3 regions of the Companilactobacillus farciminis KCTC 3681 genome follow, and region 1 is predicted to be linked to each of the others. Evidence: predicted binding sites of a transcription regulator. Region 1 holds the regulator's gene; each other region holds the start of a gene.

Evidence for each region. The regulator Rex, encoded in region 1, represses fermentation and respiration genes when NADH is low (regulators of the CRP and FNR family bind a similar motif). The targets are predictions, from matches to a motif close to TTGTGAANTANTTCACAA.
Region 2: the regulator Rex is predicted to act here: its motif matches at 1,903-1,920, upstream of LF20184_RS07425 (GntP family permease).
Region 3: the regulator Rex is predicted to act here: its motif matches at 1,403-1,420, upstream of ald (alanine dehydrogenase).

The regions. Positions count from the first base shown of each region.
Region 1 covers NZ_CP017702.1:1,965,164-1,968,418, forward strand. Annotated here, with positions in the region: gene manA (mannose-6-phosphate isomerase, class I) at 460-1,428, opposite strand; gene LF20184_RS09685 (redox-sensing transcriptional repressor Rex) at 1,449-2,099, opposite strand; gene LF20184_RS09690 (ABC-F family ATP-binding cassette domain-containing protein) at 2,238-3,255, shown strand, end outside.
Region 2 covers NZ_CP017702.1:1,523,341-1,526,595, forward strand. Annotated here, with positions in the region: gene LF20184_RS07420 (glycerate kinase family protein) at 1-571, opposite strand, end outside; gene LF20184_RS07425 (GntP family permease) at 583-1,866, opposite strand; gene LF20184_RS07430 (CdaR family transcriptional regulator) at 2,131-3,180, shown strand; gene LF20184_RS07435 (alpha/beta hydrolase) at 3,248-3,255, shown strand, end outside.
Region 3 covers NZ_CP017702.1:2,134,000-2,137,254, forward strand. Annotated here, with positions in the region: gene cbpA (cyclic di-AMP binding protein CbpA) at 1-72, shown strand, start outside; gene ald (alanine dehydrogenase) at 268-1,383, opposite strand; gene alr (alanine racemase) at 1,900-3,012, opposite strand; gene acpS (holo-ACP synthase) at 3,012-3,255, opposite strand, start outside.

The DNA.
Region 1 (3,255 bases):
AAAACTCGGTCTTTCACTAGGCAATAAATTGCCAAGAGAAATTTGGCTATTGAGCCGCCACAGGATTTTTGCTACCGACTAGATTTCAATTTCTATTTGGATTGAATTAGACACATAATTCCTAAAAAGCAGCCCTATTTCTTTATTCCTTACACAAATAAAACAAAAAAGGACATCATTAGAATACAACAATCTATTGCAATTCTAATAACATCCTCTATTAATTTTTTTGAAGCAATTTATATAAAGATAGAAACCATAATCTAGTCGGGAGCGAGGTACTGGAAAATGCTCAGCCGTGAAATTCCACTTAGCGATTTATCGCTTAGTGGAAGCCCAATCTTGAAGACTTTGCCCGGTTTTGGTCTTAGCAAAGGCTCCAAGTTGTAGCCACAGCGTTCCAGCGTTTTCCAGTGCCGAACGGACGACGGCAGTTTAGCATCCCTCAAAATAGTTAATTTAGTTTTCACCAGATTCTGAAGCGATAATATCCAAATCACCTGACAAAGTCCACTCGTTGATTGTTGCAGGAACAATCAAGTGTGTACCTTTCTTCAAGTCATAGTCTTTACCGTCAGCAGTGATCTTACCTTCACCGTTTAGAACTGAGATCAATGTGTACTTACCAATTTGGTGGTGCAATTGAACTGGTTCTTTGATTTCCCAGTGATAAACTGAGAAGAATGGTGAGATTGGTGGTTGAACGAAGGTTGTAAACTTGTTCTTGCCAACTTCTTTAGATTGAATATCTAGTTTTGGATCTTTGTGAGGTACTGTGATTGTGTCTTCTGATTGTTTGATGTGAAGATCACGTTTCTTACCAGTAGTCTTGTCGACACGGTCATAGTCATACAAACGATAAGTTGTATCACTGCTTTGTTGTGTTTCTAAGACCATGATTCCCTTGTTCAAGGCGTGAACTGTACCACTTGGTACGTAGTAGAATTCACCTTTCTTAACAGGAACTTTTCTTAATAAGTGATCCCAGTCGCCTGATTCGATCATTTGGTCGAGTTCAGCTTTGTTCTTAGCATTGTGACCATAAATCAAGTATGAACCTGGTTCTGCATCAATGATGTACCAGCATTCTGTCTTGCCTAGCTCGTGTTCGTGCTTTTCAGCATATTCGTTGTCAGGATGAACTTGAACTGATAGGCTAGCATTTGCATCCAAAATCTTTGTTAGAAGTGGAAATACTTTGCCCTTAGGATTACCGAATAATTCTTTGTGGTCATTCCATAGATCGGCAAGGATTTGACCAGCAAACTCGCCATTTACGACTTGTTCTTTACCATGTGGATGTCCAGAAATTGCCCAGCATTCACCAATTGTTCCATCAGGAATGTTGTAGCCAAATTCTGTTTCTAGTTTTCTTCCACCCCAGAGTTTCTCATGAAAGACGGGTTTTAAAAATAATGGTTCACTCATAAAAAAATTCCCCCAAAAATTTATTCTATTTCTTCAGTCATTGACTTATCACGGTCCAAGAAGAAAATCAACGTTTGCAATTCGTTTGCCAAATCGACATAGTGAACGCGAATACTGCTTGGCACGTTGATAATAACCGGCGTAAAGTTCAAGATTCCACGAACTCCAGCATCAGCTAACAAGTCGGCTGTTGTTTGCGCAGCATTTGAAGAAACTGTCAAAATGCAGACGTCGATCTGTTGCAAGTGGAGTTGTTCCTTTAGTTCACTAATATCGTAAACGGGAACTCCACTCTTGACTGTACCGACAATTTCTTTATTAATATCAAAAGCTGCTGCAATTCGAACATTATTTGTCCGAGAAAAGTTATAATTTAGTAAGGCGTTACCTAAATTACCGACCCCAACTAAAGCGACGTTGGTACGTTTGTCTTGATTCAATAACTTCTTAAAGAACGTTACTAAATCGTTTACATCGTAGCCATAGCCACGCTTGCCAAGTGCACCTAGATATGAGAAGTCACGTCTAATTGTAGCACTATCTATCTTAACCCCTTCTGATAATTCACCAGAGGAGATTTTTTTTGTACCCTCATCCTTGAGAAATTGGAAGTAACGATAATAAATTGGTAAACGCTTTATTGTTGCGTTTGGAACTGTTGTTTTTGTCATAATTTACCACCATATGTGTGTCATTTCACTAACATTTATACTAAATAAAAAACACAAAAAACGCAACACGTTAAACCTATAAAGGCATAAATTATTAATTAATGATAAAATTGTGAATAAGGTAAAGGAGCAATCAACTTGATTTTATTACAAGCACAAAACATTACCAAAAATTTTGGAACGAAGAAACTCTTTTCAAATGTCAGTTTCGAAATTCAAGACAATAGTCGTATCGGCCTCGTTGGTCGCAATGGTGTAGGTAAATCTACCCTATTAAAAATCATCTCTGACCAAGAGAGCTACAACAGTGGCAATATTGCACTCAAAAAAGACACCAATATTGGCTACTTAGCTCAGGACTCAGGATTAAATAATGACAGTAAAATTTTTGATGAATTGGAGCACGTCTTTGACTACCTCAAAGCTCAGGAAAAAAAGATGCGCGCTTTGGAAGAAAAATTGGCCAATCCTAATGTCGACAACTATGACGATATTTTGAAACAATACGACCAACTCCAAAATACTTTCCGCCAAGAAAATGGCTACAGCTATCAGTCTGAAATCAGAAGTGTCCTCAAGGGGTTCGGCTTTGATGAAGATGTTTGGCAAGACAAGATTTCGACCCTATCCGGTGGTGAGAGATCTCGTTTGGCGATGGCTAAAATGCTTTTAGAACATCAGGATATCTTATTATTGGATGAACCGACTAACCATTTGGATATCAATACTGTTGAATGGCTAGAAAGCTATCTTAAAGGCTACAAAGGCGCTTTAGTAATCGTATCTCATGATCAGTACTTCCTAGACAAAGTCGTTAACGAAATCGTCGAGATCAATCAACACTCTTCTACTCACTACTCTGGTAACTATACTTTCTACTTACAAGAAAAGAAGAAGAATCAAGAAGTTGCTTGGAAACATTACGAAGAGCAACAAGCCGAGATCAAACGGACCGAAGAGTACATTCAGAAAAATATCGTCCGCGCTTCAACTACTAAGATGGCCCAAAGTCGTCGTAAAAAGCTCGAACACATGGATGTCTTAGACCGTCCCGGCAGTGATCAAGGTTCAGTTCACTTCTCATTTGAAATCGACAAAGAAAGTGGTAACGACGTGCTTTTGGTCAAAGATGCTGCTATCGGTTACGATGATCGGA
Region 2 (3,255 bases), 440 kb from region 1:
CAATGACGACCTTAACATCCTTTAATTCTGGCAACATCTCGGAAATGTCAATATGGTCGAGTTTTTTAAGCATGGCACCACCATATTGCAATTCTTCACCTTTATCATCTAACAAATGAGCACCTAAGGCTTGGGCCATTCCGGCACCACCATCATTTGTGGCAGAACCGCCGATTCCAATAATGATAGTCTTAGCACCCTTTTGAATAGCTGATTTGATCAATTCACCAGTTCCAAAAGTTGTCGTAACGTAAGGATTTTGGGTAAATTGATTGATAAATTGAATCCCACTAGCTTGAGCCATTTCGATAACGGCAACTTGACCATCATCGATTAGACCGTATTGAGCTTGGGTTTTGTTACCTAACGGATTAACTACTGTTTCAGTGACCATTTGGCCATTTCTTGCATCAACTAATGATTGAACCGTTCCTTCACCACCATCAGCCATTGGTACATTGACGAATTCGGCATCAGGATAAACTTTGGCAAAGCCCTTTTTCATTGATTGAGCAACTTGTTTGGCAGTTAACGAGTTCTTATATGAATCTGGAGCTAATACTATTTTCATCTATCTCACCTCTAAAACAAATTTCCATACATCAATGTTGCGACAATTGTCATTGAAAGTCCAACTAACATTTCCCACAAAACAACACTCATTCTTTCCTTAAAGTGCATTTGTACTGCTTGAGCTGTAACGTGGAAATAATTACCATGTGGCAATTGATCGATTACTGTGGCACCAGTGTGGACCATTGCGGCTGCACCAGTTCCAGAAATTCCAAATGACATAATCGACTTGGCAAATGAATTTGAAGCTAAGATAACACCAGTTGAAGTTGAAGCCGTAGCTGCGGCCATCAAAATACCAGCGATTGGAGCTAAGAAAGTACCAGAAATTCCAGTTGTTTGAACGATTTCGACAACTTTTTGTGGCAAGTTTGATGCTGAAACCAACCCAGCAATCGCACCAGCACCAATCAAAATCATTACGACATCAGTCATTCTAGCTAATCCTTTAGCCATGTATTGCAAGAACTTCTTACTTTGACCCATGGCTAAAGTTCCAATCAAACCAGCTATCGGTAAAATATACATCGCATCAAGATTGAATGAAGCTAACGCCTTGATACCAAAAATATCTCCTACTGGGGTGATCAAAAGCAACACTACCGCTACCAAAGGTGTGACGATAGCAGCTTTTAAACTTGGTAAATCGTCTTGTTGCTTCGACTCAAATTTTTGATCATCTGGTACAAAAGAACCACGATGCTTAATTAAAGTTGCCAACAAAACTGTTACGATCAAACCAACGACTGCTGGAACAAAATCAGCAATCATTACTTGTGATAAATCGACATTAAATCCTTTAGCAGCCGCAATTGTATTGGGATTAGGCGAAATAACGTTACCCGCCTTACCTCCACCAGACAGAGCCACTAATAATGAAAGCTTGCTGTAATGCATCTTTTGACCGACCTCTAGTGCAATCGGTGCTACGATTAAAACTGCCACCGGAATAAAAATTCCCACGCCAGTCAAAGCCATTGTAGAAAGTGCCAATGCTAAAATTGCTAACTTATCGCTAAAATGGTTCACGATATTAGAAGCAATTACGTTAGCTGCACCAGATTCCATCATGACACCAGCTAAGACTCCGGCTGCGATTACTCGAATAATCGTCCCCATGACACCGGAACTACCTTTGACAATCGTATCAGTCGTTTGTGTCAGAGACATCCCACCGACTAAACATCCTACGATTGCACCAAAGATCAAAGCGTAAACTGGATTAACTCTAAATAAAATCAAGCCAATCGCTAAAAGCAACCCCAAAAGTGCTGCCCACCATGCAATAACCATCCTAAATGTACATCCTCTCTCAACATCTTTAGCCAATTGTTAAATAATTAACAATTGAGCAACGTGTGTATAATACCTTTTTGCTTTTTCAAAATCAATGTACACTTGCACAAATTATCATGTAAATATGATGAAAATTTATTATTTTTACTTGATAAATCAATGTTTTATTCTTCAAAAATATTGTAAAATAACTATATGCACAAATTAATGCTTTGCGTTTTCATTAAAGTTTGAATATTTTTTAACAAGGAAGAATAAAATATGAAATTAGACCCGAATCTGGCACAGTCTATCGTTGATAAAATGATGAAGAGTGTGCCTTATAACATTAATATGATGAACGAAAAAGGAATTATTATTGCCAGTGGCGACAAGACTCGAATTCACACCCTACATATCGGTGCCGTCGACACTATTCAAAGTGGCAAGACTAAGCCAATGATTCAGTCATTTGGTAAGTACGGTCAACCAGGAGTTAATATCCCGGTACAATTTAACAATGAAACTATTGGTGTTATCGGCATTACTGGTGATCCTGAAAAAGTCACTCCACTTGCCTCACTATTGAAAATCTCAACCGAGTTATTGATTTCACAAATTAACAACACCAAAGTTGAAGGTCGTCGCAAGGAAAGTTTAAATCATTTCTTATATGAATGGACTAATACCGAAGACGCCTTGGCAAACGATGAATTGCAGCTACGTGCTGAGACTTTAAACATCGACTTATCAATCAATCGCTATATTGTTCTGATTGAAACAAATGATTTAAGCGAATTACAAATCAGCCCCTTTGATTTTTCTTACAAAAAAACTCCGGAAGAATATTTACTGATTGTTAGAAACGAGACCGATTTGAAAAGATACCTAAAATTCAGTAAAGAAAACCATCTAATGATTGGTATCAGCGATAAGTTGGTTAACCTTAAACAAGCCGTTCGTCAAGCTCAAGATACTATTACTGTCAGTAAAGAATTACAATTAGAAGGTTTTTATCATTTTAAAGAAGTACGTTTTCTCAACCACATTCTTGATAGCAACCTGTATTCAAAAAAAGCCTTGAGTGTTTTTAAAAGCTTTCTCAAGACTAAATCTGGTTTGGAATTAATTGATACGATCGACTGTTATTTTAAGCATAACGGTAACGTAACGGAGACTTCTAAAGCTTTAAATGTTCATCGTAATACCACTAATTACCGGCTTAACAATATTTCCGAATACTTTGGTTTGGATCTAAGAGATTTAACCGACGTTTTGCAATTATACGTTAACTTCCTTTATTTCAAAAAATATCAGTATGAGCATCGCTAAAAATTGATATTTTCTGACAAATTGCTTATTATTCTAGTGAATAAATTCATATTGTGAGGTTTATCAAATGGTATT
Region 3 (3,255 bases), 170 kb from region 1:
AAGAAGAGTTTTGTTGTTTCTGAAATCGATGATTTAAAATCAGGTAAAATTCTCGACAAAAATACATTATAATAATAGTGTTGCTTACCAAAGTTGATTTAATTTTTTAATTGTTTACGCAGCAAACAGTTCATCAATCTAATCCACCACGGTAAGCCGTTTTGGGAAATACAAATATAAAATGTTTCTAAAACAAAACCGTTTCCAAAACAAAACCAAAAATCCTTACTAACTGTCAACCACACAGCTAGTAAGGATTTTTTATTTTTAAACTTCAACTTTTACTAAATCATCTAATGAAACATATTTCATGTCCAAACTGTCAGCGACAGCTTTTTCGGTTAAATTGCCTTGATAAGTATTAACACCAGTCTTGATAGTTTTATTTTCAATTGCCGCAATACCTTTATCAGCAATCTCAACTGCATATGGCATTGTAACGCCAGATAAAGCTTGTGTAGCCGTTTTTGGTACAGCCCCAGGAATATTTGCGACTGTGTAATGAACTACGCCGTGGGACATGTAAACAGGGTCCTCATGAGTCGTAGCTTTAACACTAGTTTCAAATAGTCCACCTTGATCGATAGGAATATCAACGACCACTGAACCTGGCTCCATCGAAGCAATCATTTCTTCAGTTACTAATTTTGGCGTAGCAGCACCGGGAATCAGTACAGCTCCAACTACCAAATCAGATTCCTTAACGCACTTGGCAATATTTTGAGCGTTCGACATCAACGTTTGAATCTTGCCATCGAAAATATCCTCAATTTCTACCAAACGTTGCGGATTGATATCCAAAAGCGTTACTTCAGCACCCATGCCGATAGCAATTTTAGCTGCGTTGACACCAACAGTACCACCACCGATGATCGCAACTTTACCCTTCTTAACTCCTGGTACACCGCTCAATAATAAACCTTTACCTTGATGTGGCTCTTCCAAGAAATGGGCTCCAACTTGAACTGCCATGCGCCCTGCAATTTCACTCATTGGGAAAAGCAATGGCAAACCACCATTTGGTCCAACCATCGTTTCATAAGCAATTCCGGTTGTTTTACTTGCTAGTAATGCATCCGTCAACTTCTTATTGGCAGCCAAGTGCAAGTAAGTATAAATTATTTGGCCTTCCTTGAAATACTTATACTCTGTTTCAATTGGTTCTTTAACCTTAATAATCATGTCAGAGTCCCAAACGTCTGCTACATCAGCGATAATAGCTCCGGCATCAATGTATTGTTGGTCAGTATATCCCGAACCGATACCCGCATTTTTCTCCACTAAAACAGTATGTCCAGCTTTGACCAGTCCCACTACTCCATCGGGAGTAGAACCAACACGTTCCTCTTGGTTTTTGAGTTCTTTTGGTATACCAACTTTCATAAAATATGAATCCTCCTTATTGTGAATTTATTAGCAATATAATATATCATATCATAGACTGAAAACGTTCTCAAATTTGACAATGAGAGGAGGACTTCCGTCGTCCGTGAAAATCCTGTGGCTGGCTGGAACATGGCTGACACGATTTTGAGCTTTTGCATGGCCCCAAAGACGCAAAATCTCAAAACTCGGTCTTTCACTAGGCAATAAATTGCCAAGAGAAATTTAGCCATTGAGCCGCCACAGGATTTTCACTCCCGACTAGATTCCAATTTCTATTTATATAGAATTAAACACATATTTCTTAAAGAACAACTCTACTTCTTTACGTAAATAAAACAAAAAGGACACCATTAGAATGCAGCAATATACCACAATTCTAATAATATCCTCTATTAATTTTCTGAAGTAATTTATATAAAGATAGAAACCACTATCTAGTCGGGAGTGAGGTCCTGGAAAATACTCAGTTGTTAAATTTTCCAGGGCCGAACGGACGACGGCAGCATCGCACGATTATTTCTTATAAACTCGAGGTAATCTTTCACTCAAGCAGCAGAGTATTTCGTAATTAATTGTACCAGCATATTTGGCGGCATCAGTTGCGGTAATTTCTTGATCGCCGTCTTTGCCTAAAATGGTTACTTTAGTTCCGACTGGCAATTCTTTTGGCAATCTGACCATGAATTGATCCATACAAATGCGACCGACATTTTGACAACGTTGGCCATTGATCAAAACGTCGCTGCCTTGCATTCTTCTCAACCAACCGTCAGCGTAACCGATTGGAACTGTTCCGATCCATTCGTCTTCTTTGGCAGTATAAGTTGCGCCATAACCGACACTTTGACCGGCTTTGATCTTTTTAACGAAGACTAACTCTGAATACAAACTAAGAGCTGGTTCTAACTTGTATGGCAATGAGGTGATATCAGTTTGGGATGGATTCAAGCCGTACAAGGCAATTCCATATCTAACCATATTGATGGCTAGATCTTTGTGCCACAAGGCTGTAGCTGAATTTGCACAGTGAACGTAAGTGAATTGCGTTGGTAGATCTGTCGACATTTCTTTGAAACGTTGGACTTGTTTTTCAAAATAATTTTCATCAGGACTGTCAGCCGTAGCAAAATGGGTAAATAATCCTTCTGGGATAAAGGCTTCTTGGTGCTCATTCAAGAAATTGCAAGCAGCAATTAGATCGTCTTTGGTTTGAAAACCGATTCGACCCATACCACTGTCGATTCCTAAATGAACTCGTAAATTAGTCGTTCTTATTTGTACAGCGACCTTTAGCCAGTCTAAATCACCCACAGTTACCGAAATATTGGCTTGTGCGGCGACTTTAGCGTATTCGACAGGAATTATACCTAGAACTAAAATAGGAGCTTCTACGCCACTATTACGGATTTCTAGAGCTTCGTCCAAAGTAGCAACGCACAATCCACTTGCACCGAATTCAATTTCACTTTTGGCGACTTTAACTAATCCGTGTCCATAGGCATTGGCTTTCACGACCGCAAACACTTTGGTACCCTTTGGTACTGAATTTAATTCATTTTGGAGATTTGTCTTTAACTTCCCCAAATCCACTTCAACATAAGCAGGACGATGAATTGATGGCAACATTATTTTTCTTCCTCCTCTAGAATAACTTCTGTTATTACTAGTTCGTCTGTATCTGAAATTGAAACATGAATATTACCTTTGAAGAGTTCTGTCTTAATAAATGGTTGACCAGATGGATGATTCAAAACGCTCAAATCATGAAAACCGATGCCTACTAACCCGGTTCCCATCGCTTTGGTGAAAGCTTCCTTTACAGAGAAACGACCTGTTAAATAAGTCATCTTAGCTTTTTCGGTATTGAGA